DNA from 2 places in the Massilia niabensis genome. Region 2 is predicted to be linked to the other one. Evidence: predicted binding sites of a transcription regulator. Region 2 holds the regulator's gene; the other holds the start of a gene.
What was found. The regulator FliA, encoded in region 2, starts transcription of late flagellar genes. The targets are predictions, from matches to a motif close to CTAAAGTTTNNNNNNNNNNNGCCGNTA.
Positions count from the first base shown of each region.

Region 1 (15,384 bases), on a different contig from region 2:
TTGCGCGAGCTCTTCGCCGCTGGGGCGGGCCAAACGCACACGGGTGCCGGTGCCGCCGCCATCGACGCCGATAAGGTATTCGATCATGTGAAATAGGTGCCGGAGGGAGGTCAGGGCACTATAGGGAGGCGGTCCCGGCTTGTCAACAGGTATCTGATTGGTATGGTCAGCGGTGCGAAGTGGTATTGATGAGCTGGCAGCACGGTGGACAACGATGCCGCTTCGCGTGGGGCGGGCATTCAGCCCGCCTCATCTGTTTCTTAGTCAGCCTGGCGGCGCCCGCCGCGCTCGACGAGCACCAGCTCATCGCGGCGGCCGTTCTCCCCATCCCGCACCAGATTCACCGTCGCGCTGCCCGGCCCCCGCACATTGATGTCGGTCTGGCGCACGGTCAGGCGCCGTGCCTGCAGGGTGCCCGATCCCGTCAGCTCGGCCTCCATGCGGTCGGCGCGGCCTTCCAGGCGTGCGCTGCCGGGGCCGCGCATCTTGAGCATGACGCGCTTGCCGTCGATGGCCGCCGACAGGTCGCCCGAGCCGTGCAGCGAGGCGTCGAGGGTGTCCGATACCCTGGCCAGCGATACGTCGCCGGGTCCGCCGCTGTCGATCATGGCGTTCTTGACCGCCAGGCGCTCGGCTTCGAGTTCGCCCGAGCCGCTCAGGGTGGCGCGCAGCTCGTCGGCGCTGCCCGACAGCGTGGCGCTGCCGGGGCCGCTCATGCGCAGGATGGCGCGGCCGGCCTGCAGGCCACGGGCATCCAAATCGCCCGAGCCGTGCACCTCGGCTTCGAACTGGCGGATGGTGCCGGCGACGCAGGCGCTGCCCGGCCCGCGCTGCACGCTGCTCAGCTTTTCGACATCGAGCTTGCAACCGTCGAAGTCGCCGGAACCGGTCAGCTCGAGCCGCAGTTCGCGGGCACTGCCGCGCAGGCGCGCAGTACCCGGACCGCTGACCTGGGCCACGGCGCGCGCGACGCGCAGTTCGTCGACTTCGACGTCGCCGGAACCGGACACGCGCGCCGCCAGGTCGCTGCCGATGCTACCGAGGTGCACATCGCCCGGGCCGGACATGGCCAGGTCGACATTCGCCGCCTTCACGCCGCGCAGCTCGAGGTCGCCGCTGCCGCTGCTGGTCAGGCGCAGGTCGCGCACCGAACCGCGGGCGCGGATGTCGCCCGGTCCTTGCGCGGCCAGCACGAAGCGTTCGCCGCCGATCGATTCGAGCTCGACGTCGCCGCTGCCGCTGGTAGTCAGACTCTTCAAGCCGCTTGCACCGATGCGCACGACCACCTCCTGCCGGTCGCGCTTTCCGAAGCTGATGTGGATGCCGGAGCGCGAGCGCTGGCGCACGATGAGGGTGCCGCCGCGCACTTCGCTTTCGATCTCGGCCAGCTGCTTCGGCTCACCCGACAGTTCGAGGCGCGGCGCGCCTTCGCTGACGATGACGCGGAACGGACCGGCCAGTTCGATGGCGTTAAAGGCGCCAACGCTGCGCTTGTCCAGGGTCACGGCCTGGCGCGGCTCCTGGGCGCGCTCCTCGGCAATGACGCCCTGCATGCTGGCAATGCCAATGCAGAGCAGGAGGGCGCCAACGGCGGTGTGCTTGATTCGGGTATTCACAGGTGTCCTCGTTGTTTTTGTTTAATTGGGAACTTGCACGATAAGGCAAAGCGCTCCGGCCTGGACGGGGCAACCGACAGACGCGCAAAATGGCGGTATCAACAGTCAAAGAAGGGCGCTGAACGGCAACCGGTGGCTCCGAAGCAACAGTTCTTCATGGCGACCGGTGGGCCAGCGCGCATTCTGAGGCGCCATGGCACTGCCGGCCGCGGCGGCAGGTGTCATAATGCGGGGGTCAAGTGAGGAGAAACAAGTGATTCGTTACCTGGGCACGCGCAAGAATGGCGACGGCGCCACCGTCTACGTGTTTATCGTGAATGGCCTCGAAAAAGAGGTCCGCGAGCACGCGCTCAAGCAGCACCCCGGCTGCTATGAGGCCCTGCCGGCATCGGCCAAGGCGAAGATCGCCGCCAACCGCGACTGGCTGTCGAAGCTGTGACCCTGCCGCGCGCCGCCGCGGGCGCTGTGCTGGCGCTCGCCTGCATCCAGGTCAATGCGGCGCCCTCGACCTTTGCCCCCGTCATCGGCAGCGCGCTGCTGTGCCGCAGCCATCTCGACAACGCCTACTTTCATTCCTGGCTCACCACCGCCTTCGGCCCCGCCTACAAGCAGGAGGGCGGAGCGTACTGGTTCAAGCTGGACGCGACCCTGTGGGGTAAACCGGTGCGGGAAATCATGGTCAGCGACGACACCAACCCGCTGGTGTTCGTGGCCGCCGTGCTCGACAGCAAGCCGGAAGAACTGGAAGGCGCGGTCCGTGCCGGCGCCGGCCTGCGCCACCTGCCCGCCGACGCTTCGCGCTTTCCCTTGAGGGTATCGAACCCGGGCAGCGTCATCGCTTATCACCAGGACAAATCCAAAATATACTGCGCGAGGTATAAACCCTTGCCGCCTGTACCAGTGGCGCTCCTCCGCTAGCCTGTTCATGTACACCAATTACTTCAGCCTGAAGCAGGCTCCGTTTTCGATCGCGCCCGATCCGCGCTACCTGTTCATGAGCGAGCGCCACCGCGAGGCGCTGGCGCACCTGCTGTATGGCATCAACAGCGGCGGTGGTTTCGTGCTGCTGACGGGCGAGATCGGGGCCGGCAAGACCACGGTTTGCCGCTGCTTCATCGAGCAGGTTCCCGAGAACTGCCGGCTGGCCTATATCTTCAATCCGAAACTGACGGTTGGCGAGCTGCTGCAATCGGTGTGCGAGGAGTTCCGCATCGCGATGCCGGGCGGGCAGGGCGGGGTGAAGAGCTACATCGATGCGATCAATGCCTACCTGCTGGAATCGCACGCGCAGGGGCGCAACAACGTACTCGTCATCGACGAAGCGCAGAACCTCTCGACCGACGTGCTCGAGCAGTTGCGCCTGCTGACCAACCTGGAGACGAGCGAACGCAAGCTGCTGCAGATCATCCTGATCGGCCAGCCGGAGCTGCGCACGATGCTGGCGCGCCCCGAGCTCGAGCAACTGGCCCAGCGCGTGATCGCGCGTTATCACCTGGGGCCGCTGTCCGAGCAGGAAACCGGCGCCTACATCGCGCACCGGATGGCGGTCGCGGGCAGCCAGGGCGCGCCGGTGTTCCCGGACTCGGTCGTGCCGCTCGTGCACCGGATCAGCGGGGGCGTGCCGCGCCGCATCAACCTGCTGTGCGACCGCGCGCTGCTGGGCGCCTACGTGGAAAACAGCCGCGAAGCGACGCCAATCATCGTGCGTACGGCCGCCGCCGAGGTGTTCGCGGGCGAGGGCGCCCCGGCAGCACGGTCGGCGCGCTGGCCGTTGGTGGCCGGCGGCGTCCTTGCCGGTGCGGCCTTGAGCGTCGCGGCGTGGCAGTTGTTGCCGCGTGGCGACGTGCCGGCAGCAAGCGCTCCCGCAGCCAGGGCGCCGGCCAAGACCGTCCTGCTTGCCGCCGCCAAGCCGGCGCCAGCCGGCACGCGGGCGGTGCTGCCGCTTGGCCGCGCAGACGAGGCATTGGCGCTGCGCGCGCTGGCCACGCGCTGGGGCCGCGCCCTGCCCGAGGGCGAACCCTGCGAGGTCGCGTACCGGATCGACCTGCGCTGCCTGCAAGGGCGCGGCGGCATCTACGAGCTGCGCCAGCTCGACCGCCCGGCCGTGATCACGCTGCGCGAGGGTGCGGCCACGCGCTACGCCGTGCTGGTCGGCATGGACGGGGGCGGCGTGACGATTGATACCGGCAACAAGCGCGAGCGCGTCGACCTCGCCAGCCTGGCGCCGCGCTTCACCGGCGAGTACACCACCTTCTGGAAAATGCCACGGGGTTATCGCGAGCAGCTGGCGCTGGGCGATGCGGGCGTCGACGTCGACTGGCTCGCCGCGCGCCTGGCAGCGCTCGGCCGGGTCGCGGCCCCGCCGGCGCAGCAGCCGTTCAACGCACGCACGAAAGAAACGCTGCGCGCCTTCCAGCAAAATCAGGGCCTGACTGCGGACGGCGTGGCCGGCCCGCGCACCCATATCCGCCTCAACCAGCTGACCGGGGTGGAGGAGCCGCGCCTGCTCGCCGCCGCCGGGACGGGACAATAAGATGTCGTACATCCTCGAAGCACTCAAGAAAGCGCAAGCCGAACGCCAGCTAGGCCATGCGCCGGACATCCACGCGCCCGCGCCCGTGCACGTGCCGCCACGCGCGGCGCCGGCGAACCGCAAGCCTCTGCTGATCGGGCTCGGGGCCGGCCTGCTGCTTGCCGCGGTGGTGGCCGCTCTGGCCTGGCGCGGCCGGGCGCCGGCGCCGGCGCCAGCGCAGCCGGCCGCGCACAGCCAGGTTTCTCCCGCCGCGGCCGCGCCGGTGAATACTCCCGTACCCGCCGTAGCGGTTGCCGATACGGCGCTGCCGCCCGTCGCACCACCGCCGGAGGCGGCGCCTGCCGCACCGCGGAGCGAGCCTGTTGCCGCGCCGGTGCCGATCCCTGCGCCGGCTCCGGTGCCGCCCGCGCCGAAGACTGTGCGCCCGCCACCGGCCCGGCCTGCCGCGGCCCCCGGCATCGCCGCGCAAGAGGGTGCGCCGCAAGCGGTCTACCTGCCCGCGCCTGCCCGCGTCGCCGACACCTCCCCGCCGGCGCGCGCGCCCGAACCGATTCCTGAAGAAAGCCTGCGCACCCTGCAGCAACTGCCGGAAGCGCTCCAGCGCGAAGTGCCGAAGGTCGTCGTCGGCGGCTATATCTATTCGCCGAATCCATCGGACCGGCTGCTGCTGGTCGACAAGGTGCTGCGCCGCGAGGGCGAGGAGCTGGCGCCGGGCCTGGTGCTGGAGCGCCTGATGCCGAAATACGCCGTGATGAATTACCGGGGTACCCGCTATCGTGTCAGTTACTGATTCCCGGGTGACGGAGGTAGCACAAGCGGCCGGCCCCGTGCTGGCCGTCGTCGGCTGGTCCGGCAGCGGCAAGACGACGCTGCTCGAATTCCTCGTGTCGCGCCTGAGCGCGCAGGGCCTGCGCGTGAACATCGTCAAGCACAGCCACCACGACATCGAACTCGAGCCGCCGCACAAGGACAGCGCGCGCCTGCGGATGGCCGGCGCCGCCGAGGTGATGATCGCCTCGCCCTACCGCTACGCCATCCTGCGCGAACTGCGCGGAGAGGGCGAACCGCCGCTGGCCGAGCAGATCGCCCGCCTGGCCCCGGCCGACCTGACGCTGGTCGAGGGATACAAGTGGGAGCCGTTGCCGAAACTCGAGGTATTCCGCCCGGGGCTCGGACGGGCGCCGCTGTACCTGGACGACCCGCTGGTGGTGGCGGTGGCCTCGGATGTGCCCGCGTTAACGACCGGTGCAACCGGGCCGGCCTGGCTGGACCTGAACAGGCCCGAGGACGTGTTGACCTGGCTCACCGAATGGATGAAGGGAAGGGCTCAAGTTTCCGATAATTAAGTCGTTAATGGAGGATAACCCTCATCAGGAGACCGGAATGGATGTCCTCGCTATCGCCAAGTTGTCTACCACCATTGCCGAGACGGGCAACAAGCAGGAGGTTGCCCTGACCATGCTCAAGAAGCAGCAGGACATGCAAAATTCGATGGCCACCCAGATCCTCGACACCATCGCGCCACCGCCGCCGATGCCAAATCTGCCGGCGCACCTGGGCAACAAGATCAACACGACAGCCTGATCCCTGCTTCACCTGGCTTGAGAAGCTGTGCGGACCTGAAAGAACGGACGTAAACGAAACGCGGCGCCTTGCGGCGCCGCGGCAGGCGACTCAATGGAAAGCGCGCAGGACGCGGGCCTCGCCGGTCTGGTCAGCGAATCGCTCGTTGGCCTGCCGGGTCGCTTCCATCATGCGACTCAGTTGGGCGTCTTCGAAGCGTTCGAGTTCTTCGTTCGCCGCGTCGAGCGCCCTGGCCAGCTTGGCGCGCGCGTTCTGGTACAGGACACTTGTGTACTGATCGGTGTTTTTCAGCAGCTCTTCCGCGTTCTCGATCACGAGGCGCAGATCGCCGATCAGCCGTTCCTGGGCTTGCGGGTTGTCTTGCGGGGTTTCCATTGCCGTCACCTTAAGCCGGTTGGTCACGTCTTAAAATCTACACAAGGACTACCGGTCGCGTTTGTCTGCGCGCAAACGTGTGCCGTAGAGCCCGGCAGTCCCTCCTACTGCACCGAGATCCGCACGTCGCCCACGGTCACCGTCTGTCCGGTGCGAATCTTTGCGGTCTTGCGCAGTTCCTGCTTGCCATCGACCGATACCGCGCCGCTGGCCACCATGTGCTTGCCGGCGCCGCCGCTGTCGCACAAGCCGACCATTTTCAATAGCTGGTTGAGCTCGACGAACTCGGATGTCAGTTCGAAAGTTGTCTTTTGCATACTATCCTCGGGAAAAATTGTAGGGCGCACGCTTGGCCTTGTCTGAGCTTGCGCCCGCAGCTTACGCCGGGTCCGGCCGCGTCATGTCCATCGGAACGATCCACTGCGTGAACTGTTCTTCGGTGACCAGGCCCGATTGCAGGGCCGCCTCGCGCAGCGTGATGCCTGTGTGCTGTGCGTGCTTGGCAATCTGCGCGGCGGCATCATACCCGATGTGCGGCGCCAGCGCGGTCACCAGCATCAGCGACCGTTCCATCAGCTCGCCGATGCGCTCGCGGTTCGGTTCGATCCCCCTAGCGCAGTGTTCGTCGAAGGAGCGCATGCCGTCGGCCAGCAGGCGCGCGCTCTGCAGGAAGTTATGCGCGATCATCGGCTTGAACACGTTCAGCTCGAAGTTGCCCTGCGAGGCGCCCACGCTCAGGGCGACGTCGTTGCCGAACACCTGGCAGCACAGCATCGTCAGCGCTTCGCACTGGGTCGGATTGACCTTGCCCGGCATGATCGAGCTGCCCGGTTCGTTTTCCGGAATCGTGATTTCGCCCAGGCCCGAGCGCGGGCCGGAGGCCATCCAGCGTACGTCGTTGGCGATCTTCATGAGGGCGGTGGCCAGGGTCTTCAGGGCGCCGTGGCTGGACACGAGCGCGTCGTGCCCGGCAAGGGCGGCGAACTTGTTCGGCGCGGTCTTGAAGGCCAGGCCGGTGCGCGAACCGAGTTCAGCCGCGATGCGCGGCGCAAACTCGGGGTGCGCGTTCAGGCCGGTGCCGACCGCCGTGCCGCCCGCCGCCAGCAACAGCAGGCCCGGCAGCGACGCCTTGATCGCGTTTTCGGCAAACTCGAGCTGGGCGACATAGCCGGAAAATTCCTGGCCCAGCGTCAGGGGCGTGGCGTCCTGCAGGTGGGTGCGGCCGATCTTGACGATGTCGTCGAAATCGCGCGATTTCACCTGCAGGGTGCCGCGCAGGCGCACCAGCGAGGGCAGCAGGTCTTTCGACACCGCCAGCGCCGCCGCCACGTGCATGGCGGTGGGGAAGATGTCGTTCGAGGACTGCCCCATGTTGACGTGGTCGTTCGGGTGCAGCAGGCGCGCTTCGCCGCGCTCGCCTCCCATCAGCTCGGACCCGCGGTTGGCCAGCACCTCGTTCATGTTCATGTTGCTCTGGGTGCCGGAGCCGGTCTGCCACACGGCCAGCGGGAACTCGTGCGGGTGGCGGCCGTCCAGCACTTCGTCGGCGGCTGCGATGATGGCGTCGGCCTTGTCGCGCGGCAGTTTACCCAGAGAACGGTTGACGGCGGCTGCCGCGCGCTTGACCTGGGCCAGCGCGCCGACCAGTTCCGGCGCCATCTTTTCGGTCGAGATATGGAAGTGGTGCAGGGAGCGCTGGGTCTGCGCGCCCCACAGGCGGGCGGCCGGGACCTCGATCGGGCCGAAACTGTCCTTTTCCATCCGCTGGTCTTCTATCCGGGTATCCATGAGCTTGTCCTCTTATTTATTTTCGGGGCAGAAGCTAAAGAGTGTAGCCGAACACCCGTTAATTACGCTTAGGCTACAAATTCATCTTCCCATGGCGATTCGCGCTTCCCACATCTTCCCAAGCTTGCTGTTCGCCTGTGTGGCCACGACCACGGCCACGGCAGCGCACGGCGCCGAACTGGGCGATGCAAGGGTAGCGTCCCACATCGGCCAGCCACTGGCGGCCAGCGTCGAGCTGACGATGATCGAGGACGGGGCGGCGAAAGTCGGGGTGGGCCTGGCCCATCCGGACGTCTACCGGGGCGCGAACATCGCCATGCCCGCCGTTCTCTCCAGCCTGGGCCTGAATGTGACGCGGCAGGGTGGCCGCCAGTTCCTGCACCTCACCACAGGCAAGCCCGTCGAGGGCCGCCACCTGCACGTCTACCTCGAGCTGCAGGATGGCGGCCAGCGCAGCGTGCGCCTGGTGACGCTGTGGCTGACGCCGGACCCGAATCCGGCACCGGCACCGGCACCGGCATTGGTTGCTCCGCCTGTGCCGGTCGCGGTTACACTGCCGGCTAAACCGCAACCCGCATCGCGTCCGGCAGCAGCCTTGCACGAGGGCGAGGAATACGTGGAGCCACGCAAGCCGGTAGTGAGGCGCGCGGCAGTGCCAATCAAGAAGGCCATCGCCAGGGAAGTCGCGCCCGTCGAGGTCCCGCCAACGGCGACGGCAAAACGGCAGGACACCCCAGGCACATGCGCGCCGCAACCGGAAGCCGGCCAGCTCAATGCCTGTACCGTGCTGGGCGAGAAGAATACCGCGCTGCGCCACGAGCTCGGCCAGCTTGAAGAGAAGGTGAAGGTGTTGCAGGCGACGGCAGGGGCACCATCGGCTGAACTGGCGCCTGCCACGGCCCCGCCACCCGCCCCGAAGGGCGCGCCGCGTATCCAGCTCAAGGCAAAGAAGGCGCCGCCACCCGAACCAGAAACGCCGTGGGGGCTGATCGGCGGCGCCATTGCGGCCGTTCTCGCGCTGGCCGGCCTGGCCCTTGCGCTGCTGCGCCGGCGCAAGCGCTCAAGCTTGGGCAAGATCCCGAAAGAGCACAAGCCGGCCAGGATGCCGGCGGCGGCCACCGCGGACGGCGTGCCGAAACCAAATTTCATGTCCGCCGTGAAGGCGCGCCTGATGCCGGGTTCGCGTAAACCTGCGGCACCGGAACCGGTCGAGCCGGCCCTCGAAAACAGCGAAACCTGAGGCGAAGGTGGCGCGCACGAATCAGTCTACACAAGTTATTATTTTGATATATACTGGGTTCGTTGGTTGTCAAAACCACAAAACGGAACAGAGTCCGCCGCAGCCACCACCGATAGCGTGGCGCGGGTAACGGAGGTACGTCGCAAGACGCCTGTTTCCGGAAGCGGTCACGTTGCCAACTGCGGCAGCGGACGCCGGATGCAACCGGCAAAGAGGCGACACCAGGCTACCTGGTGTTGCTCTCCGAATTCATGTGGCCGGCGCCAGCCGGTCACAGCACCAAGGCGCCTGCGGGCGCCTTTTTGTTTGCGCCTCCAATTCACATCAATTGCCAGGCGCAATAAAAAAAGCGCCCGCAGGCGCTTGATTATTCGAAGAAAGGGCAGCTCAGTGCGCGCGCATCGCGCGGTCCAGCTGGCCCATCCATGGTTCGGTGATGTCGCGGATGGCGCGGTCGTTGGCCATGATCTGTTTCAGCAGGTCGATCTTGCGCAGGCGCTTGGCGCCGTCGAGGGCCGGCACGCCCGTCGCAGTGGCCGCTGCCTGTGCGGCGCATTGCGCCTGCAGGCTGTCGAAACCGTTCCAGTCCTCCGATTGTGCCGCCACGGCCATCTTGCCCGTCAGGCCAGCAATATTTTCGTACATCGAGAGGACTTCGTTGGAGGTCATGTGAGCACCGCTGCAATTTTTTTCGGCCGGATTACCGGTTGTCCTCCTTTTACGGCAGTGCTTTCGGAAACTTTAGGGTCCTTCGCAAAAATAATCCAAAAATTTTCGGGCCGCGGCGCGCAGGGGCTGACGCGCCCCTCAAGGCCTGGCGTCATGCATGCGGCATACTGCCGGGATTCTGCATTCCAGCGCGGTTTTTTGCCGTTCGTCGCATTCGGGGTATCGTGCCGCTTCGCTTCCCCTACAGTGCGTGCTGGATCGCTGCGCCGGCTGCGGCACCAGGATAGGCATCAAAATACCCATCAAAAATAATAAGAGAGGACATCATGAGAGACAAGCAGGCATTGTGCGGCGTTGCCGTCACGCTGGCGCTGGCCGCCGCGTTTGCCCCGGCAGCGGCCCTGGCCGAAGCCCCATTTTCGTTTGCCACCACCCCCGGCAAACTGCCGAAGGATATCGTTCCGCTGCTGTACGACGCGCACCTCGTGCCCAACATCGCCGACGATACCTTCAGCGGTCAGCAGAGCGTCGAGATCGAGGTGCTGCGCGCAACGAAGCGTATCGTGCTCAACGCCGCCAACCTGGCAATCGACGAGGCCACGCTGCTCGGCCCCGGCAAGACGCGCCAGGCGCTGCAGCCGATCCTCGACGAGAAGCAGGAAACGCTTGCTTTCGAGTTGAAGTCGCCGCTGGCGCCGGGACGCTACACGCTGGCCCTGCGCTTCCGGGGCCAGATCAACCGCGAAGGGCGCGGCCTGTTCCAGGTGCGCTACAAGGCGGGCGGCGTGGATAAAAAGCTGGTCGCGACCACCATGGAGCCGTCGGATGCGCGCCGCATGCTGCCGACCTGGGACGAGCCGGCCTTTCGCGCCCGCTTCAGGCTGACGGTCGACGTGCCGGCCAGCTTCAAGGCCTACTCGAACACGCCCGCCCTGAAGCAGGAAAAGCTGGCCGGCGGCCTGCAGCGCATCGCGTTCGCCCCGACCCCGAAGATGCCGAGCTACCTGGTGGTGCTGGTGGCGGGCGAGATGGAGCGCGTGACGGCGCGCCAGGACGGCGTCGAGATCGGCATCGTCACCACCGAGGGCAAGCTCGGCGCGACCGCCTTCCCGCTGGCGGCCACGCGCGACCTGCTGCGCTACTACAATAATTACTTCGGCGTGCCGTATCCGCTCGCCAAGCTCGACCAGATCGCGATTCCCGGCGGCTTCAATGGTGCAATGGAAAACTGGGGCGGCATTGTCTACAACGAAGCGACCCTGCTGTACGACCCCAAAAAAAGCCCGGAAGACGTCAAGAAGCTGACCTTCGAGGTCAACGCCCACGAAGTGGCGCACCAGTGGTTCGGCAACCTGGTCACGATGGCCTGGTGGGACAATCTCTGGCTCAATGAAGGCTTCGCCTCGTGGATGGCGTCGAAAGCCACCGAGCGCTTCCATCCCGAGTGGCGGCCCTACCTGGACGGCATCGTCGAACGCGAAAGCGTGCTGAACCTGGATGCGCGCAAGACCACGCACCCGATCCAGACCCGCATCGACAACGAGGAACAGGCCGCCGGCGCCTTCGATGCCATCACCTATGTCAAGGGCCAGGGTTTCCTGCGCATGCTGGAAAACTATGTTGGCGAAACCAAGTTCCGCAAGGGCATCCGCGCCTATATCGCCGCGCACCAGTACTCGAACACGACCACGGCCGACCTCTGGACGGCCATCGAAACGGCGTCCGGCAAGCCGGTCGCCCGGCTGGCCGCCGACTGGACGACCCAGCCCGGCTTTCCATTGATTAGCGTGGCGCAGGCCTGCGAGGACGGCAAGCGCAAGGTCACGCTGTTGCAGGAGCAGTACCGGCTCGACGAGCCGGCGCTAGAGGACCGCCTGTGGAACGTGCCGCTGCAGGTCGGCACCGTCGGCGGACGTGCCTGGACCACGCTGCTGACGAACCGCAGCACCACCATCACCCAGGGCGGTTGCGAGGGCGCGCTGGTGGTCGACCCGGACAGCGTGGGTTTTTTCCGCATCCAGTACGACCGCGCCAGCTTCGACGCGCTCGCCGCGAATGCCGCGCAACTGCCCGACCCGACGCGCCTGAAGTTCCTGCTCGATACCTGGAGCCTGGTCACGGCTGGACGCACGCCGCTCGCCAGCTATCTGGCACTGGTCGCGAAATATGGCGAGGAGCCGCGCCTGGCGGTCTGGGAATCGATCCTCTCGAACCTCGGCACGCTGCAGAACCTGGCGCGCGGCGAACCGGAAAGCGCGCTGATCCGGCGCTTCGTGCTCCGTTTCGTGCAGCCGCGTTTCGACAAGCTCGGCTGGGAGCCGAAGGACGGCGAAACGCTCGAGGATAGCCGGCTGCGCCCGCTGCTGGCGGGCGCGCTGGCGCGTGCCGGCGACGAACGCGCGATTGCCGAGGCGCGCAGGCTCTTCGCGCGCTACACGGCGGATCCGTCATCGATCAGCCCGGAGATGCTCGACTTCGTCATCAACACCGCCGGCCGCTATGCCGACGCCGCCACCTACGCGGCGCTCGGCAAGGCGCTGGCGGCCGCCACGACGGACGAGGAACGTTACCGTATCGGCGGGGCGATGACGCTCGTGCTGGATCCGGCGCTCGCGGGCCGCACCCTGGACATGGCGCTGTCACCGCAGACCCCGGCCAACTTGGTGGGCAACATCGTGACCGGTGTCGGGCGCGAGCATCCGGAACAGGCCTGGGCATTCGCCACCGCCAACCGCAGCGCGCTGGTGGCGAGCGCCGACGCGGTGGCGCGCAACCGCGCGGTGGCCAGCGTCGTCGCCTCGTCGTCGGACGTGCGCCATGCGGATATGATGGAGCACTACGTGGCCCAGAACTTCGGCCCCGATGCGCTGGTCGAAGCTCGGCGCATCGGCAGCGGCATCCGCGTGCGCGCGGCGCAAAAGGCGCGCCTGCTGCCGCAGGCACGCGCCGCGCTGGCGGCCCAGCCACGGTAACGATCACTTGACAAGGACGAGCATGAAACCACGTTTGACCTTATCCGCAGCCGCCATTGCGTTTGCCTGCTACGGCGGCACGTTCGGCTTCGCCAATGCCCAGGAGACGACGAAAGTCGCACCTCCGGTCGAGCGTCCCGCCGCCGGCAAGACCGCCAGCATGACCGTGCTGCCAGGCGACGATTTCTTCGCCTACGCCAACGGCGACTGGCTGGCCAAGACCGAGATCCCGGCCGACCGCGGTTCGTGGAGCGCCATGGGTGCGCTTGCCGAAGAGACCAACGGCCGCATCGCGAAGATGATCGAGGAGCTGGGTGCCGCCAAAGGGACGGGCGGCGAAGCGCGCAAGGTGGCGGACTTCTACGCCGCCTACATGGACGAGGCGGGCATCGAAAAGCGCGGTCTGGCCCCGATCAGGCCGATCTTGTCGGGCATCGCCGGTATCCGCGACAAGGCGGCGCTGGTGCGCGCCCTGGGCGCCTCGGTGCGCGCCGATGTCGACCCGCTGAATGCCACCGACTTCTTCACCGAAAACCTGTTCGGCCTGTGGGTGGCCGGCGGGCTGACGGACTCGTCAGTCAACCTGCCTTACCTGCTGCAGGGCGGCCTCGGCCTGCCGGACCGCGCCTACTACCTCGAGAACAATGCCCGCATGGCCGAGCTGCGCACGAAATACCAGCAGCACATCGGCGCCATGCTGAAGCTCGCCGGCATGGATAAAACCGAGGAGCGCGCCGCCCGCGTGTTCGAGCTCGAACTGGCGCTGGCGCAAACCCATGCCACGCGCGAGGATTCGGCCAACATCCAGAAGTCGAACAATGTCTGGACATTGAAGGACTTCGCCGCAAAGGCGCCGGGCGTGGACTGGCCGGCCTTCTTCAAGGCGGCCGGCTTGGCAAGCCAGCAGCGCTTCCAGGTGTATCACCCGAGCGCCGTGACGGGCGCGGCCAGGCTGCTGGGGAACGCAACGGCGGCCGATGTCGCCATCTGGCGCGACTATCTTGCCTTCCACAAGCTCAATCAATATGCGAGCCTGTTGCCGAAGGCCTTCGCCGACCAGCGCTTCGAATTCAACGGTAAAACGCTGACCGGGACGCCGCAGCAGTCGGCGCGCTGGAAGCGCGCGCTGGCCGCTACCAACGAGGGGATGGACGAAGCGGTCGGCAAGCTCTATGTGGCGCGCTACTTCCCGGCCGAGAACAAGGCAAAGGTGCAGGCGATGGTGGCCAACATCATCGACGCCTTCAGCCGCCGCATCGAGAAGCTTGACTGGATGGCGCCAGCCACGCGTGCCCAGGCGCAGGCCAAGGTCAAGGCGATCTATGTGGGCGTCGGCTATCCGGAGCGCTGGAAGTCGTACGAGGGCCTGCAGGTCGTCAAGGGCGACGCCTTCGGCAATGCGATCCGCGCCGAACAATACCGTTACCGCCAGCAGCTCGACAAGCTGGGACGCAAACCCGAGCGCACCGAATGGGCCATGCCGCCGCAGCTGGTCAACGCCGTCAACCTGCCGCTGCAGAACGCGATGAACTTCCCGGCCGCGATCCTGCAGCCGCCGTTCTTCGACCCGAAAGCACCGGACGCGGTCAATTACGGCGCCATCGGCTCGATCATCGGCCATGAGATCAGCCACAGCTTCGATGACCAGGGCGCCCAGTTCGACGCCCAGGGGCGCTTGCGCGACTGGTGGACCAAAGAAGACCTGGCGCACTTCAAGGCGGCATCGAACAAGCTGGTCGCCCAGTACGCCGCCTACAAACCGTTCCCGGACCTGGCCGTGAACGGCCAGCTGACGCTGAGCGAAAACCTGGCCGACCTGGCCGGTGTGGCCGCGTCCTACGACGCCTTCAAGACCACGCCATCGGGCAAGACGATCGAGGCGGACCGCCAGTTCTTCACCGGCTTTGCCCAGGGCTGGCGCACCAAGATGCGCGAAGCCTCGCTGCGCCGCATCGTGCTTACCGACGGCCATGCCCCGGCCCAGTACCGCACCTACATCGTGCGCAACCTGGACCCGTGGTACAAGGCCTTCGATGTCAAGCCGGGGCAGGAGCTGTACCTGCCGCCGCAGGAACGGGTGCGGATCTGGTAAATTCCGACTCATGACCGATCACCTCGACGACCGCTTTGACGACATTGCGCAGCGCACGCTGGCGCATTACGAGCGCACTGCGCAGCAGTTCTTTGCCGGCACCATCGGCCACGACGTCAGCCAGAACGTGGCGGCGCTGCTGGGTGCCATCGAAGGGCCTGCGCCGTTCACGCTGCTCGACCTCGGCTGCGGGCCGGGGCGCGACCTGAAAACCTTCAGCACGCTCGGGCACCGCGCAATCGGGCTCGACGGCGCTGCGGAATTCGTCGCGATGGCACGCGAGCACAGCGGCTGCGAAGTCTGGCACCAGGATTTCCTGCACCTGGCGCTGCCGGAAGACATGTTCGACGGCATCTTTGCGAATGCCTCGCTGTTCCATGTGCCGAGCGCGGCGCTGCCCGGCGTGCTGGCCGCGCTGCACGGCGCCCTGAAACCGGGTGGCGTGCTGTTCAGCTCGAATCCGCGCGGGCACAACGAGGAGGGCTGGAACGGGCCGCGCTATGGCAGCTATTACG
Region 1 is NZ_JBHSMU010000016.1:246,710-262,093, reverse strand. Features, by position in the region: gene ACFPN5_RS22065 (glucosamine kinase nucleotide-binding domain-containing protein) at 1-87, opposite strand, end outside; gene ACFPN5_RS22060 (GIN domain-containing protein) at 261-1,616, opposite strand; gene ACFPN5_RS22055 (hypothetical protein) at 1,870-2,055, shown strand; gene ACFPN5_RS22050 (hypothetical protein) at 2,052-2,534, shown strand; gene ACFPN5_RS22045 (AAA family ATPase) at 2,542-4,149, shown strand; gene ACFPN5_RS22040 (general secretion pathway protein GspB) at 4,151-4,939, shown strand; gene mobB (molybdopterin-guanine dinucleotide biosynthesis protein B) at 4,947-5,495, shown strand; gene ACFPN5_RS22030 (putative motility protein) at 5,533-5,733, shown strand; gene ACFPN5_RS22025 (DUF883 family protein) at 5,824-6,108, opposite strand; gene ACFPN5_RS22020 (RNA-binding S4 domain-containing protein) at 6,213-6,425, opposite strand; gene fumC (class II fumarate hydratase) at 6,487-7,896, opposite strand; gene ACFPN5_RS22010 (FimV/HubP-related protein) at 7,988-9,136, shown strand; gene ACFPN5_RS22005 (flagellar protein FliT) at 9,524-9,805, opposite strand; gene ACFPN5_RS22000 (M1 family metallopeptidase) at 10,132-12,777, shown strand; gene ACFPN5_RS21995 (M13 family metallopeptidase) at 12,800-14,869, shown strand; gene ACFPN5_RS21990 (class I SAM-dependent methyltransferase) at 14,880-15,384, shown strand, end outside.
Region 1: a site for FliA is predicted at 9,855-9,881, ahead of ACFPN5_RS22005 (flagellar protein FliT). Genes of this name have one in related genera too.

Region 2 (15,384 bases):
AGCGGCTTGCTTTGGCCGTTGCTGTACTGGCCGAGGATGATGCCCTCTTCGCCGATCGAGAAGCGCTGCAGGTTGCCGGCGGTGTAGCCGTCCTGCATCAGCTTCTTGTCGCTGGTCGAGGTGCCGTACTGGGTGGTGCCGGTAAAGGCAACTTCCATTTTCTGGGTCGGGTCGGAACCGGTGGACGGGAAGATCGGCAGTTCGATGTTGAACTTGCCGCCGTTCGCCGTATCAACCGCATTCAGCGCGCCGTTCTCGTCGAAGCGCAGCGTGCCGACCGGCACCGCGGGCACCTTGACCGCATTGGCGATCGCCTTGTCGACCTGGTCCACCGAGTAGCCGGCCACGCGCGCCGCATCGCTACCGGCGGTAACGATTGCCGCCTGGGCGGCCGCATCGGCGCCTGCGCTGCCTGCCGCAGCAGCGACCATGCTCGAGGCCGCGCTGGCATAGGTCGCCAGCGCTGCCGAGATCGTGGCTGCCACCGGCGGAATCGCCTTGGTCGCCGCATCCCATGCGGAGCGCGCCGCGTTCACGGCCGCAAATTCGGCGGTCTCGCCTTGCGCCGCCTGCGCCACTTTCAGGTTCGTGATTTCGGTGCCGTCGTTGGCCGCGTAGACGTCCCAGGTGCCCGAGCCGTTCTTCACGTAGAAGGTCGACAGTACGTGCGGGTTGCCGAGCGTGTCGTACACGTCCACCGGTGACTGCTTGTTATAGGTGTTCGGGTCGCCCGCGTCGAACGGGTTCACGGCCGGGGCAGCGGCACGCGAATCGAGGTTCATTTCGATGCCGACCTTGGTGGTCGAGACCGGTTTCAGGTCGGTGGTGCTGATCTGCACCGGGATCGGGGCACCGGCCAGCACCTGGCCATTGGCGCTCACGCCATACCCGGTCAGCTTCGCGCCTTGCGCGTTGACCATGAAGCCCTCCTTGTCGAGGGCGAACTGGCCATTGCGCGAATACTGCACCATGCCCGAGGTCACGGTACGGAAGAAGCCCTGGCCGTTGATGGCGACGTCGAGCGAGTTGTTCGAGGATTCGATATTGCCCTGGGTGAACTGCTGGGCGATGTTCGCGACCTTGGTACCGATACCGGCCGTCATGCCGCCGGCGCCGTTGAGCGAGCTGGCGTAGACGTCGGCAAACTGCGCCTGCGAGCCCTTGAAGCCGACCGTGCTGGCGTTGGCGATGTTGTTACCGATGACGTCCAGCGATTTCGCTGCGCCGTTCAAGCCGCTGAGGCCTTGTTGGAAGGACATGTGATTCTCCGTGAATAAGGTTCAGTACGGTTTAAAGGACTTGCTTAATGTCGGCCAGGGTAATCGCCCCCTTGCCGGCGAGGTTCAGCTTCACGCCGTCCTTCGAATTCGTGCTGACGCTGGCGACCATGTCGAGCGTCAGGGCTTTCACGTCGGTGAGCGGCTGGCCGCCCCGTGTAGCGGCGACGCGGAAGCTGTACTTGCCGTCGGCCAGCGCGGCGGCGTCGATGGCGTCGCTGCTGCCGTCCCAGGCCAGCGGCACCGCGCCCGCTTCGCTCGCGCCGAGGTCGATCGTGGCCACGTCCTTGCCGGTGCGCGGATCGGTGACGATCACCTGCACGTTGTCGGCAGCGGTCGCCAGTTCGACGCCGAAGACCGACTTGCCGTTGGTAAGCGTGAGGTTGTTCCCTTCGACCAGCACGCCGTGCCCGATCAGGTTGGTGGCCTGCATCGCCTCGGTCGACTGATAGCTCGACTTCAGCGTTTCCAGCGTTTCGTTGAGCTTGTTGACGCCGGTGACGGTCTGCAGCTGGGCCAGCTGGCTGGTCACCTGGGCGTTGTCGAGCGGATTCAGCGGGTCCTGGTTCTTGAGCTGGGTGACGAGCAGGGTCATGAACTTGTCGGTGTCGGCCTGCACGCTGTCGGTCGACTTCTTCTTCACGTTCATTGTCGACATCAGGTCGTTGATCGACGTGCTGGCGTCAGGATTTACGGTGGACATGGAATGCCTTACTTATTTAGTTATTGACCCAGGGTCAGGGTCTTGAGGAGCATGCTTTTCGCCGCATTCATCGTTTCGACGTTGTTCTGGTAGGAGCGCGAGGCCGACAGCATGTTCACCATTTCGTCCACCGGGTTCACGTTCGGCATCGTCACATAGCCTTTTTCGTCGGCCATCGGGTGTTTCGGGTCGTAGACCTGCTTCATCGGCGAGGCGTCGTTGACGACTTCCTTCACCTTGACGCCGGTGCCGCCGGTGGCCATCGGCACCGCCTCGAAGACGACCTGCTTGGCGCGGTAGGCTTCGCCGGTGGCGGAGGTGGCGCTGTCGACGTTGGCGAGGTTGCTGGCGACGGTGTTCAGGCGCTGGGCCTGGGCGCTCATGGCCGAGCCGGAGACGTTGAAGATATTAAATAACGACATAATTATTGACCTTATTGACCGCTCTGGATCGCCGCCATCAAGCCGCGGATCTGTGCGTTGATCATCGTGATGCCCGCTTCGTAGCGCAGCGCGTTGTCGGCGAACTGGTTACGCTCGACATCCATGTCGACCGTATTGCCGTCGACCGCGCCCTGGATCACGCCGCGGTACAGCACCGGCGTGCCGTCCGGCAGGGCCTTGCCGTCGGCGGCAGGCTGGACGTGCGACTTGTTGGTGGCGGCGAGCTGGCCGGCGCCGGTTGCACCCGGATTGGCTCCGCCGGCATTGGCTCGCGCCAATGCCCCCTGCATGGCGCTGGCGAAATCGATGTCGCGCGCCTTGAAATTCGGGGTGTCGGCGTTGGCGATGTTGGACGCGATGAGTTCCTGGCGCTGGGCGCGCAGGGACAGCGCCGTTTCATTGAACCGTAGATAGTTGTCGAGTTTGTCGATCATGCCGCCTCCGGGCTGATTTCTTGTTGGGACAGCGTGAATCATACGTTTGAGCAACACTCGCCCATCGATTGATCAGGCGTGCCAAACCCCGGCTATTCAAAGTTTCACTACGGCATCAACCCGCTAAGATGGCAGTCATTACGAAAGGGCTTTCCTGCCATGTTCAAGACATTCAAGCTATTTACGCTGCTGCTATTGGCCGCGCCAGTGGCCTACGCCGCCTCGCCCGCATCGAATGCAGCACGCCAGGACGGCGCCGCGCTGCGCAAGGTCGCCGAACAGTTCCTGCAAACGCAAAGCGCCGGGCTGCCGGGCAAGGTGACGGTGAAAGTCGGCGCGGTCGACCCGCGCCTGTCGCTGGCCGCCTGCCCGGCGCCCGAAGCCTTCCAGCAGCCGGGCGCCCGTCCCTGGGGCAAGACCACGGTCGGCGTGCGCTGCACGGCGCCCGTGTGGACGATGTTCCTGCAGGCGCAGGTGAGCGTCGTCGCCGATTACGTCACGGCAGCCGTGCCGCTTGCACAGGGCCAGGCGATCGACGCGAGCCAGCTTGCCACCATGCAGGGCGACATCGCCGCCATGCCGAACGGGATCATCACCGACATGGCGCAGGCCATCGGGCGCACGCCGACCGTGTCGCTGCCGGCCGGCACCCCGCTGCGGCTCGATTCGCTCAAGAGCAAACCGGTGGTGCAGCAGAACCAGGCCGTGCGCATTATTTCTCGTGGAGAAAACTTCTCGGTCTCGGGCGAAGGCAAGGCGATCGGCAACGCCGGCGAGGGCCAGGTGGTGCAGGTGCGCACGCCGCGCGGGGCGATCATCAGCGGCACGGCGAGGAATGGCGGTATTGTGGAAGTAACACTTTAGTTAACAAGCAATTAAATTTCTCTATTTAGCGATCCGCGCTAAAGTTTGTCGACGAAGAGCCGTTACAGACTGCAGATCCCGGAGTTCCTGCTCCGAACAGAGAAGGATAATGCTGTGAAAATTAACGATACCCTCAAAGGCCCCCAGGGTCTTCAGCAACCGAATACCACGGCAGCTAATGCCAAGCAGGCCGAAAAGGCCGCGGCAACGGCTGCTCCAAGCCAGACCCAGACCGACAGCGTGCGCCTGTCGTCGGCAGGCGGCGCATCCAGCACCAGCCAGGTGTTCGATGCCAAGAAAGTTGAACGTATCAAGCTGGCGATTGCCGATGGGCAGTTCCAGGTGAATTCAGAAAGGATCGCGGACGGTCTGTTAGACACCGTGCGCGACCTGCTCCACTCACGTAACAGATAATCACCCAATGAGCTCCATGACCAGTCCCGGCACGACCCTCACTTTCGAACACGAGCGTATTGAAGCGCTGGTGGAACTGATGAAGCAGGAACAGCAGTTCCTGGTGTCGGCCGATGCGGACGGACTGGCGCAACTGACCCCACGCAAGGTGGCGCTGGTGCAGGAGCTGGCGCAACGCTCGCGTGAACGGCATGCCGCGCTCAGCCGCGCCGGTTTCGAGCCTTCGGAAGCGGGCATGGAACCATGGCTGGCGGCGCAGGCCGACGAAGCGGTGCGTTCCACGTGGACGGCATTGCTGGCACAGACCCTCGAAGCGAAAGAACTGAACCGCGTGAACGGCATGCTGATCAACCGCCAGATGGCGCATAACCAGACCGTGCTCAACGCGCTGCGCACCCCGACCGGCGGCGCGGACCAGGCCCTGTATGGCGCGAAGGGACAGACCTTCGGCAGCGGGCCGTCGCAGCGGTTTGTCGTGGGGTGAGTTTCAAGCTTTGTTGTATGGATGACGGCCGCTGATGCGGCCGTTGCTGTTTTACAGGTCGGCACGGACATATTGCCGCAACGCAAGCTCAACAGGTAGAAACACGCCCACAGTATTCCTCAGTCATCACCCGACGGAGGAATCCATGCACCGCACCCCCATCCACATCGCCGCCTGCACCCTGCTGCTGGCCACCACCCTTTCGAGCCAGGCTGCCGGCGACATCGCCGTCAGCATCACCCCCGACCGCGCCGCGCTCGGCAAGCGCGACGAGGTGCTGGTCACGGTCACGCTGACCAACACCGGCAGCACGCCGGAGCGCCTCCTGAAATGGCGCACGCCCTTCGTGGCGCCGGAAGCCGCGCTGTTCGACATCACCCGCGACGGCCAGCCAGTGCGCTACCTCGGCCGCAAGGTCAAGCGCGCGGCCCCGGTCGAAGCCGACTATATCGGGCTGGCGCCCGGTGAAAGCCGCAGCGCCCGCGTCGAATTGTCCAGCACCTATGACATGGCCATCACCGGCGCTTATGCGGTGCGCTACCGCGTCCCCGCCCTGGCCACGGGCGCCAAGGCAGAGGCCGGCAGCACCCGCGACGGCGGACCGGTCCGCTCGAACACCGCCGCCATCTACATCGAGGGCCGCATGCCGCGCGGCGCCGCCTCCCCTGCCCTGGCGGCCCCGACAGGCAGCGGCCTGAGCTACGCCGAATGCTCGAACGCCCAGCAGGACACCATCGCCAGCGCCATGACGGCCGGTACCGCCATGGCGGCCGGCGGCCTTGCCTACCTCACCAGCGGCAAGGAGCAGGCCCAGCGTTACACCAACTGGTTCGGCGCCCTCGATGCCGCGCGCCAGGGGGCTGTGACGAAAAACTTCACGTCCATCAAGGACGCCTTCGAAACCAAGCCGGTGAAGGTGAACTGCGGCTGCAACGAGGATTACTTTGCCTACGTCTACCCGGCCCAGCCCTACACGATCTACGTCTGCAAGGCGTTCTGGACGGCGGCGCTGACCGGCACCGACTCGATGGGCGGCACCCTGCTGCATGAGCTGAGTCACTTCGACATCGTCGCCGGCACTGACGACCACGTCTATGGGCAGTCGGGCGCGGCCGACATGGCGCGCACGGCGCCGGAGCGGGCCATCAACAATGCCGATTCGCACGAATATTTCGGGGAGAATTCGCCGCCGCTGAATTAACAAGGCAGTTGCCTGCACCCGCGCTAGCACGGCATTGCGCCGAACGCTAGCGCACGATTGAAGAAAATGCACGACTGTTACGTTTTCGCAAACCAGCGATGACCCTATCTGAAATGCATTGCTACCAGGCCATGAATTGATCAGTATGGTTGCGTTTTCGTTAGATCGAGGTCAACTTTCGAGCGGAAACTTGTAAAAGAATGGCCGGCACGGTCACGACAACACATACAACGGAGAAGTCACATGAGCTGGAACAGCATCCTGAAATCAGCACTCGGTATCGCAGCCCTGAGCGTCGCAGTCGGCGCCCAGGCAGGGTCGTACGGTGTGAGAGTCACGGTCATGCCGGAAAAGGCGGCGCTCGGCGCGAGCGAGGACGTGTACGTCAACGTCACCCTGACCAACACCTCGTCTTCTCCGCAATATGTATTGAAGTGGCGCACGCCGTTCGAAGGCCTGTCCGCCCCGCTGTTCGACATCACCCGCGACGGCGCGAAAGTCCCTTACACGGGCGCCCTGATCAAGCGCGCCAAGCCGACCCAGGCCGACTATTACCTGCTGAAACCGGGCGCCTCGCACACCGTCAAGGTCGAGTTGTCGGCACTGTACGACCTGAGCGTAACCGGTGACTACGCGATCCGCTACCGCGCCGCCTCGCCGGACCTGTTCCTGGGCAACAAGAACGGCGCGAATGCCAATGCCGCGGCTGCCAGCGCGGCCGGCGGCGACATCGGCCAGCTCGAGTCGGAAGCGGCCTCGCTCTACATCGAAGGACGCCTGCCGCGCGGTTCGGACTCGCCCATCATGCAGGCGCTGAAAAGACCGGATGCCGGCGGTGGCCTGCCCGCGCCGGCCGGCCTGAGCTATACCAACTGCACCGCTTCGCAGCAGAGCACGGTCGCTTCCGCGATCTCGGCCGCCAAGACCATGAGCAACAGCTCGGTCACCTACATGGCCAAGACCACGATGGGCCCGCGCTACACGAAGTGGTTCGGCACCGTCACCTCGACCCGCCAGGCGAAGGTCAAGGCCAACTTCACCGCGATCAAGGATGGTTTCGACAACAAGAACGTCGTCGTGGATTGCGGCTGCAAGCAGAGCTACTACGCCTACGTGTACCCGACCCAGCCGTACAAGATCTACGTCTGCCGCGCCTTCTGGAATGCGCCAATGACCGGCACCGACTCGAAGGGCGGCACCCTGGTGCATGAAATGAGCCACTTCGACGTCGTGGCTGGCACCGACGATAACGTCTACGGCCAGAGCGGCGCGGCCAGCCTGGCGATCAGCGATCCGAACGCGGCCGTGGCGAACGCCGACAACCACGAGTACTTTGCCGAGAACACCCCGGCATTGAACTAGGACTGAACTGAACGGCCCTCAGCGGCCGCTCAGCGGTCGGCTCATTGGCCTGAATACACGAACGAGACGGGCCTGGCGGGAAACTCCGTCAGGGCGTCGAGCTTCCTGATATCGGCCAGCACCGGGCCGGCATAGCCAATGTTATAGCTGTGCCGGCCCTTCTTGAACGCGTAGGTCTGCGTGATATCAATCGTGTTCATCAGCATCTTGCCCGGCTCCAGGGCCTGGTAATCCCCTGCCGTCAGCGCCGCGCGCTTGACCATCTTCCCGGTATAAGCAATCGGCCTGTTGCCGAAGTCGCGCAGGTCGAAACGGCGCCCCGTCAATTCCTTCTCCGCCAGGATTTCACGCGGAATCCAGACCGTGCTGCGTCCCTGGTTAATCACCGTCAGCTGTACCAGGACGCGGCCGTTCGGTGTTTCAATGTCGATGCTGTGCTTGACGTCCACGGTCGGTTCTCCGGCGGCGCCCGCCAGCGCGGGCAAGAGGCTCGTCGCACCAAGGAGCGCGGCCAGAAGGAAGGGTCTGCGATGCATTATCGACTCCGTATGGTTGTGTCACGCATTGTGCGGGCGCAGCCGGGAAAAGCCAAGGGTTCACGGGGTGGACGCCAGGATCGTCACCGCCACCCGCCGGTTCCGCGCCCTGCCCGCTTCGTCCGTATTCGGCGCGACCGGCAGGTTGGCGCCGTGCCCCACGGCAGTCAACCTACCCTCGGCAATCCCGCCTTCGATAAACAGGCGCACCACGCTGCTTGCGCGCACGCTCGAGAGTTCCCAGTTCGATGGGTAGGCCGGATTCGCGATCGGCAGGTTATCGGTATGGCCCTCGACTTCGATCGCATGCGCGTCGTTCTTCAGGAGCCCCGCCACGGTCCCGAGCGTCGCGCGGGCGTCCGTGCCAAGCGCCGCCTGCCCTTCCTGGAACAGCACGCTGGCATTGATGTCGACTTTCACGCCCTGCCCGGTCTGCGTGATGCGCACCTTGCCATCCTTCACCAGCGGCGCCAGCGAGGCATTCAGCTGGCGCGCCAGCGTGTCCAGTCGCTCGCGCTCGCGGCGCGCCGCCTCCGCACGCTTGCGCGCGATCAGGTTGGTCAGGGGAAGCGTTTCGATGGTGGAGCTGGCCTGCGGCGTTTCCGGCCTGCCGCCGAAGGCGTCACCCAGGGCGTCCGACAGGGCCCGGTACTTGCCGGTGTTGACGACGGAAATGGCGTACATCACGACGAAGAAGGCAAACAGGAGCGTGATGAAGTCGGCGTACGAGATCAGCCAGCGGTCCTGCTGTTCGCCTCCGTCGTCGTATTTCTTGCGCGCCATGGTTAGCGCCCCACTAGCGTCGCGCTACCAGGCTGGCCACGCGTTCCTCCACCAGGCGCGTGTGGTTGCCGCTCGCCAGGTCGTGAAACACTTCGGTCAGGATTTCGTACTGCACCACCTGGTCCGACACGATGGCTTTGAGCTTGTTGCCGACCGGGAGGAAGAACAGGTTCGCCAGCCCCACGCCGTACACGGTCGAGACAAAGGCGACCGCGATGCCGGAACCCAGGCGCGACGGGTCGGACAGGTTTTCCATCACATGGATCAGGCCCAGTACCGCGCCCAGGATGCCGATCGTCGGCGCGTAACCGGCGGCGGACTCCCAGATGCGCGCGGCCTGGCGTTCGGCGAATTCATAGGCGGTAACTTCGGTTTCCAGCAGGGCGCGCAGCTTGTCCGGATGGATGCCGTCCACCACCAGGCGCAGGCCTTTCTGGACGAACAAATCCTTGGTTCCCATGTACTGCTCGAGCGCGAGCAGCCCGTCGCGCCGTGCCGTATGGCTCCATAGCGCGATCTCGCGCGAGCGCGGCTGGCGCGTATCCTGGGGCGGGAAGAAGACCCAGCGCAGCATGCGCATGCCGCGCCGGAAGGTGCGCGCCTCGGACTGCAGCAGCACGGCGCCAAACGTGCCGACGACGACGATGGCGAACGCCGCCGGCTGGAACAGCGACGACAGCCGGCCGCCGTCGAGGCTATGCCCGACGAAAAGGCCGATGACCGCCAGCGCCAGGCCGATCAGGCTGGCGAAGTCCACAACTTTTCCTTGAGCGAAGCGCGCAGGCGGGCCACGGCTTGCGTGTGCAGTTGCGACACGCGCGACTCGGACACGCCCAGCACGGCGCCAATTTCCTTCAGATTCAGTTCTTCTTCGTAATACAGGCCCATCAGGATCTTCTCGCGCGGCGGCAAGCCGTCGATGGCGGCAATCACGGCCTGGCGGAAGTCGGTGTCGAGCAGCGCGCGCAGCGGGTCGTCGTCATCGACCGCGTAACGGTCGAGGAAGCTGTCGTTGCCGTCGTCGTCATGGAAGTCTTCGTAGTACACGAGCTGGTGGCCGCCGCCCTCGAACAGCATTTCCTGGTAGTCGGCGAGCGACACGTCGAGCGACTTGGCGACCTCGGTTTCGGTCGGCGGACGGCCGAGCTTCTGCTGCAGCATCGTCATCGCCGACTCGACCTTCTTCATGGTCGAGCGCGTGCTGCGGGGCAACCAGTCGTTGCTGCGCAACTCGTCGACCATGGCGCCGCGGATGCGCAGCACGGCATAGGTCTCGAACTGGGCGCCGTGGTTGTCCTCGTAGCGGTTGATGGCGTCCAGCAGGCCCATCATCCCGGCCTGGATCAGGTCATCCACCTCGACCGATGGCGGCAACTTGGCCTTCATCTGGTGCGCCAGGCGCTTCACGAGCGGGGCGTGCTCGGTGAGCAGGTGGTTCTTGTCCGCTTTCCCTTTGACGGTATACATGCTTGTTCTTTTTCTCAGGAACCTAAATGCGCGCCGCTCTGACGCTCGAATCGTCGAAACAGGGCGAGGTCCGGCGCTGCAAAGCGGCCGGCCAGCTCACGGAAGGCCACCGACGCCCCGGCCAGCGGGAAGGCATCCACCACCGCACGCCCGAGGCGCGCGGCGCGGTGCAGGTATTCGTCGGCGGGCACCGAGCCCATCGAAGTCAAAGTTACCGCAAGGTAACGACTTGCTGCTGCCGACATATTATCGTAAACCACCTTCGCCTCCGCCTCGGTGGCCCCGGTGACCAGGATGCCGAAGGGACGGCGCCCGAATTCCTGGGCCAGGCGCTTGATCAGCGAGTAGGCGTTGGTGATCGAGGTAGCACTAGTGGAAACCTGCACCACGATTTCCGACTCGGCCAGTACCGGCACGGCAAAGCTGCCGTCGCGATGGAGTTCGCCATCGACGATGACGATGCCGCCCTGCCCTTTCACCAGCACATCGAAGGCTTTCGCCAGGCGGCGCGCTTCATCGGTTCCCGCGCCGGGCGTGTCGCCGTCGCGCGACAGCAGCGCCACCGAAAAACCCTGGGGCGCGCTTTGGACGACCTGGTTCAGGGCGCACTCCTGGCGCGCGACCTGCAACAGGCCGGCGTGGCGTTCCAGCTCGAGGCGGCGCGCGACGCCATAGTCGCGCGTGGTGGCGTCGACGATCAGCACTTCATTGCCGGCCTGCGACAGCGAGGCGCCCAGGTTCACCAGCATGGCGCCCTTGTCGTCGCTCGGGGTGGCGGACAGGAAGGTCACGACACGTGGCTTGGGGCCGGCCAGCATCCGGCGCAGGCCTTCGGCCTGGTCGAAATCAAAACTAGCCAAAGCGCACCCCACCCAGGCTGTCGTCGCGGTTGCCGCAGTGGGCACCGGCGCCGGCCATCATCAGCGGCAGGTCGGCGTCGTCGAAGGCGGCGGCGGCCTCGCGGCGGCTGCGGAAGGCGCGGTCGATCAGCATCGCGCGGTCGGCCAGGTGCAGGTCTTCCGGCACGCGCTGGCCGTTCGAGATGTAGTGCAGATTCAGTTTCTGGCGAATGACAACGTCCAGCACGTTCCCGATCGATGCCGCTTCGTCGAGCTTGGTCATGATGCAGCCGTGCAGGCCGCTGCCCTGGTAGGCGCGCACGACTTCGGCCAGGGTTTCGTTGGTGGACGTCGCGTTCAGGCACAGCAGGCGCTTCACGTCGGCGCCCGAGCCCTGCAGCATGGCGACCTGTTCGGTCACCATCTGGTCGCGCTGCGACACGCCGATGGTGTCGATCAGCACGGTGTGCTTGTTGCGCAGCTCTTTCAGGGCGATGCGCAGGTCGGCTTCGTCTTTCACCGAGTGCACCATCACGCCCAGGATCTTGCCGTAGATCCGCAGCTGCTCGTGGCCGCCGATACGGTAGGCGTCGGTGGTGATCAGGGCCAGCTTTTCCGGCCCGTGGCGCATGACGCAGCGCGCAGCCAGCTTGGCGGTGGTGGTGGTCTTGCCGACGCCGGTCGGGCCGACCAGGGCGAACACGCCGCCCTTGTCGAGCAGGTTGTCCTCGTCGGCCATCGTCGTCAGGTTACGGGCCAGCACCGTCTTGATCCAGCGCATCGCCTCGGCGGCGTCCTTGTTGGCCGGCATCTTGTCGACCAGGTAGCGTGCCAGCGACGCCGAGAAGCCGGCGGCGAGCATCTCGCGCAGCACGGCGGCCTTTTGCGGCTCGCGCTGGGTGGTGGTACCCCAGGACAACTCGGCCAGCTGGGTTTCCATCAGGCCGCGCATGGCGCGCAGCTCGTGCATCATGCCGCTCATCTCCTGCGCGGCCGATTCCTTGGCCTGGGCGATCGCGGCCGACATCATCGACGTCATTGCCGCCATGTCGAAGCCTGGTTCCAGCTGCGGAGCGCGGCGGTTGGCGTAGCCGTGTTCGGCGGCGAATTCAGTTTCCGGCTGCGGCAGCGGAGCGCGGCGGGTGGCGTAGACGTGTTCGGGTGCGGAGACCGGCGCGGGTGCGCTGCTGCGGCGGTTCACGAAAGCGGGCGCTTCCGGTTCGAACGCATGCAGGTGATCCAGGCGCGGCTGCGGCTGGGCCATTTCCGAGTCCGGGCTGGGTGCGGCCAGGGAAGCGACGTCGTCGTTGTCCAGCGCGAGGATCTCGACCACGCCGTCGACCGGACGGTTCGAAAGGATGACGGCGTCGGGTCCGAGCGCGTCGCGCACCTTGCGCAAGGCTTCCCGGGATGTTGCCGCTGTAAATTTCTTCACATTCATCTTATTCTCCGCACTGCTTGTTCAATTCATGTCGGGACGATATTGCCCGTTTACAGAAGAGATTATTGACGATGCCGTGAAGCAACCATCGGCGGAAAAGGATGGGGAAAGTGGGCTAATTCGATTTAGGTGATGGAAGGAGCCAGGCAAACGTTTCCACCGCACTCAAGGGCAATGCCTTCGCATCCTTGTCCGCCAATTGCGGCGCAAATGCAATCGGCCATGCGATACCGATGTCCGGGTCGTTCCACAGGACGGTGCGCTCGAACTCGGGATACCAGTAATCGGTCGTCTTGTAGAGGCATTGCGCGCGCTCGCCGAGGACGACGAAACCATGGGCAAAGCCCGGCGGTATCCACATCTGGCGCCGGTTTTCCGCGCTCAACACTTCGCCCACCCATCGCCCGAAGGTGGGTGAGGAGCGCCGCAGGTCGACCGCGACATCGAATACGCTGCCTTCGATTACGCGGATCAGTTTCCCTTGCGGGTGGGAAATCTGGTAATGCATGCCCCGCAACACCCTGCGGCCTGACAGGCTGTGGTTGTCCTGCACAAAAGTTGTCTCTACCCCGGTCGCCGCGGCGAATGCACGGGCATTGAAGCTTTCGACAAAAGAGCCGCGATCATCCTCGAAGACCTGCGGCACGAGTACCAGCACGTCGGCAATGGCGGTCGGTATAACGTTCAATGGCATGGGCGCCTCATTTCAGCTTATTTCAAGATACTGAGCAGGTAGCGGCCGTAGCCGCTTGTCGCCAGGGGCGCGGCGAGCGCCTCCAGGGCCGCAGCATCGATCCAGCCCTGGCGATAGGCAATCTCTTCAGGACAGGCAACCTGCAGGCCCTGGCGCTTTTGCAAGGTGGCGATGAAGCTCGCTGCTTCCAGCAGGCTGTCGTGGGTGCCGGTGTCGAGCCAGGCATGGCCGCGTCCCATGATCTCGACGTTCAGCAGACCTAAGTCGAGGTAACGCCGGTTGAGGTCGGTAATCTCGAGCTCGCCCCGTGCCGAGGGCCGCAGTTCGGCAGCCAGGTCGCAGGCCTGGCGATCGTAGAAATACAGCCCTGTGACGGCATAGCTCGATTTTGGCAACGCCGGCTTTTCCTCGATGCTGACCGGGCGCTGGTCCTTGTCGAAGTCGATCACCCCATATCGCTCGGGATTGCTCACGTGATAGGCAAAGATGGTGGCGGCCTCGATTCGCGCGTGGGCCGCGGCAAGCGGCTTGACGAGGTCGTGCCCGTAGAAGATGTTGTCCCCTAACACCAGCGCGCTGGGCGCGCCGTCGATGAAATTCTTGCCGAGAATGAAGGCTTGCGCCAGGCCGTCGGGACTGGGCTGTTCGGTATAGCGGATGTCCATGCCCCAGCGGCTGCCGTCGCCGAGCAATTGCGCAAACAGCGGCAGGTCGTGCGGCGTACTGATGACCAGCACCTCGCGAATGCCGCTCAACATCAGCACGCTGAGCGGATAATAAATCATCGGCTTGTCGTACACCGGCATCAGCTGCTTGCTGATCGCCTGGGTGACCGGGTACAGGCGGGTACCGCTGCCACCAGCGAGGATGATGCCCTTGCGTTTCACCATAAGTCACTTTCCAGAATCTGTTGCAGCACGTGTTGCACACCCTCTTCCCACGGCGGCAGGCGCAAGCCGAACGTCGTGCAAAAGAGCGCCGTATCGAGGCGCGAACTGCGGGGACGTTTTGCCGGCGTCGGGTAGGCCTGCGTGTCCAGGGCCCGCACGCCGTCGGGGCCTGCTTTCAAGGGCTTGCCTGAGGCTCGCGCCTGGCCGAGTACGAAACGCGCGTAGTCATACCAGGTCGTCGTGCCGCCCGCCGCGACATGATAGGTGCCGAACGGAAGATCCTGCCTTTGCCCATACTGGCGCAGCAGATGGGCGCACAGGTCGGCCAACAAGGCTGCCGGGGTTGGTGCGCCATGCTGGTCCGCCACCACCCCGAAGGCGTCGCGCTCCCTCCCCAGGCGCAGTACGGTCCTGGCGAAGTTGCGGCCGTGCGCACCGAGTACCCAGCTGGTACGCAGGACCAGGTGGCGCGCGCAGGCGTCACGCAGCGCCAGTTCGCCCTGGTACTTGCTGAGCCCATAGACATTGCACGGGTCCGGCATATCGCGCTCGGTATAGGGCCGCTCCTGCTCGCCGCTGAATACATAGTCGGTCGAAAAATGCAGGACCAATGCGCCAGCGCGCGCCGCCTCTTCGCCCAGGACGCGCGGGGCCGCAGTGTTGACGGCGAAGGCCTCCGCCTGGTCGGACTCTGCCTTGTCGACCGCCGTATAAGCCGCGGCGTTGACGATCACGTCCGGGCGGACCGCGCGCACCAGGGCGCGCAGGGCCGCCTCGTTTGCCAGGTCACAGGAAGCACGGCCGACTGCCGTCACGCTAGCGAGCGGCGCCAGCGCGCGCTGCAGCTCGAACCCGACCTGCCCGTCCTTGCCCGTCAGTAGGATCTTCATGCGATGCCTGCCTATGCGCCTGCTTGCCGATAGCTGCCGTCGGCCACCCTGCCTACCCATGCGCGGTGATCAAGATACCATTGCACCGTCTTGCGCAGGCCGGTCTCGAAACTTTCCGCCGGCTGCCATCCGGTAGCGCTGGTCAGTTTCCCGGCATCGACGGCATAGCGGCGGTCGTGTCCGGGCCGGTCTTCGACGAAGCGTATTTGCCCACGGTAGGGTGCGCCGCCGGCACGCGGATGGAGCTCATCGAGAATAGCGCACAGCGCCTCGGCCACTTCGAGATTGGTGCGCTCGCTGCTCCCGCCGATATTGTAGACCTCCCCTACCGTCCCATTGGCAAGTACAGAACGCAGGGCCGTGCAGTGGTCCTTTACATACAGCCAGTCGCGTACCTGCCGGCCATCTCCATAGATGGGCAATGCCTCGCCTGCGAGTGCGCGCTCGATACACAGGGGAATCAGCTTTTCCGGAAACTGGTAAGGACCGTAATTGTTGGAGCAGTTGGTCGTCAGTACCGGCAAGCCATAGGTTGCGTAATAGGCGCGCACCAGGTGGTCGCTTGCCGCCTTGCTGGCCGAATAAGGACTGTTGGGCAGATAGCGGTTCGTTTCCTGGAAGGCCGGGTCATCATCGAGCAGCGAGCCGTAGACCTCGTCCGT
Region 2 is NZ_JBHSMU010000015.1:717,372-732,755, reverse strand. Features, by position in the region: gene ACFPN5_RS17720 (flagellar hook protein FlgE) at 1-1,259, opposite strand, end outside; gene ACFPN5_RS17715 (flagellar hook assembly protein FlgD) at 1,291-1,980, opposite strand; gene flgC (flagellar basal body rod protein FlgC) at 2,001-2,402, opposite strand; gene flgB (flagellar basal body rod protein FlgB) at 2,414-2,857, opposite strand; gene flgA (flagellar basal body P-ring formation chaperone FlgA) at 3,017-3,721, shown strand; gene flgM (flagellar biosynthesis anti-sigma factor FlgM) at 3,836-4,135, shown strand; gene ACFPN5_RS17690 (flagella synthesis protein FlgN) at 4,143-4,619, shown strand; gene ACFPN5_RS17685 (M35 family metallo-endopeptidase) at 4,765-5,820, shown strand; gene ACFPN5_RS17680 (M35 family metalloendopeptidase) at 6,064-7,182, shown strand; gene ACFPN5_RS17675 (hypothetical protein) at 7,224-7,718, opposite strand; gene motD (flagellar motor protein MotD) at 7,779-8,501, opposite strand; gene ACFPN5_RS17665 (flagellar motor protein) at 8,515-9,258, opposite strand; gene ACFPN5_RS17660 (RNA polymerase sigma factor FliA) at 9,240-9,968, opposite strand; gene ACFPN5_RS17655 (MinD/ParA family ATP-binding protein) at 9,983-10,828, opposite strand; gene flhF (flagellar biosynthesis protein FlhF) at 10,821-12,248, opposite strand; gene rfbC (dTDP-4-dehydrorhamnose 3,5-epimerase) at 12,364-12,942, opposite strand; gene rfbA (glucose-1-phosphate thymidylyltransferase RfbA) at 12,960-13,829, opposite strand; gene rfbD (dTDP-4-dehydrorhamnose reductase) at 13,826-14,722, opposite strand; gene rfbB (dTDP-glucose 4,6-dehydratase) at 14,734-15,384, opposite strand, start outside.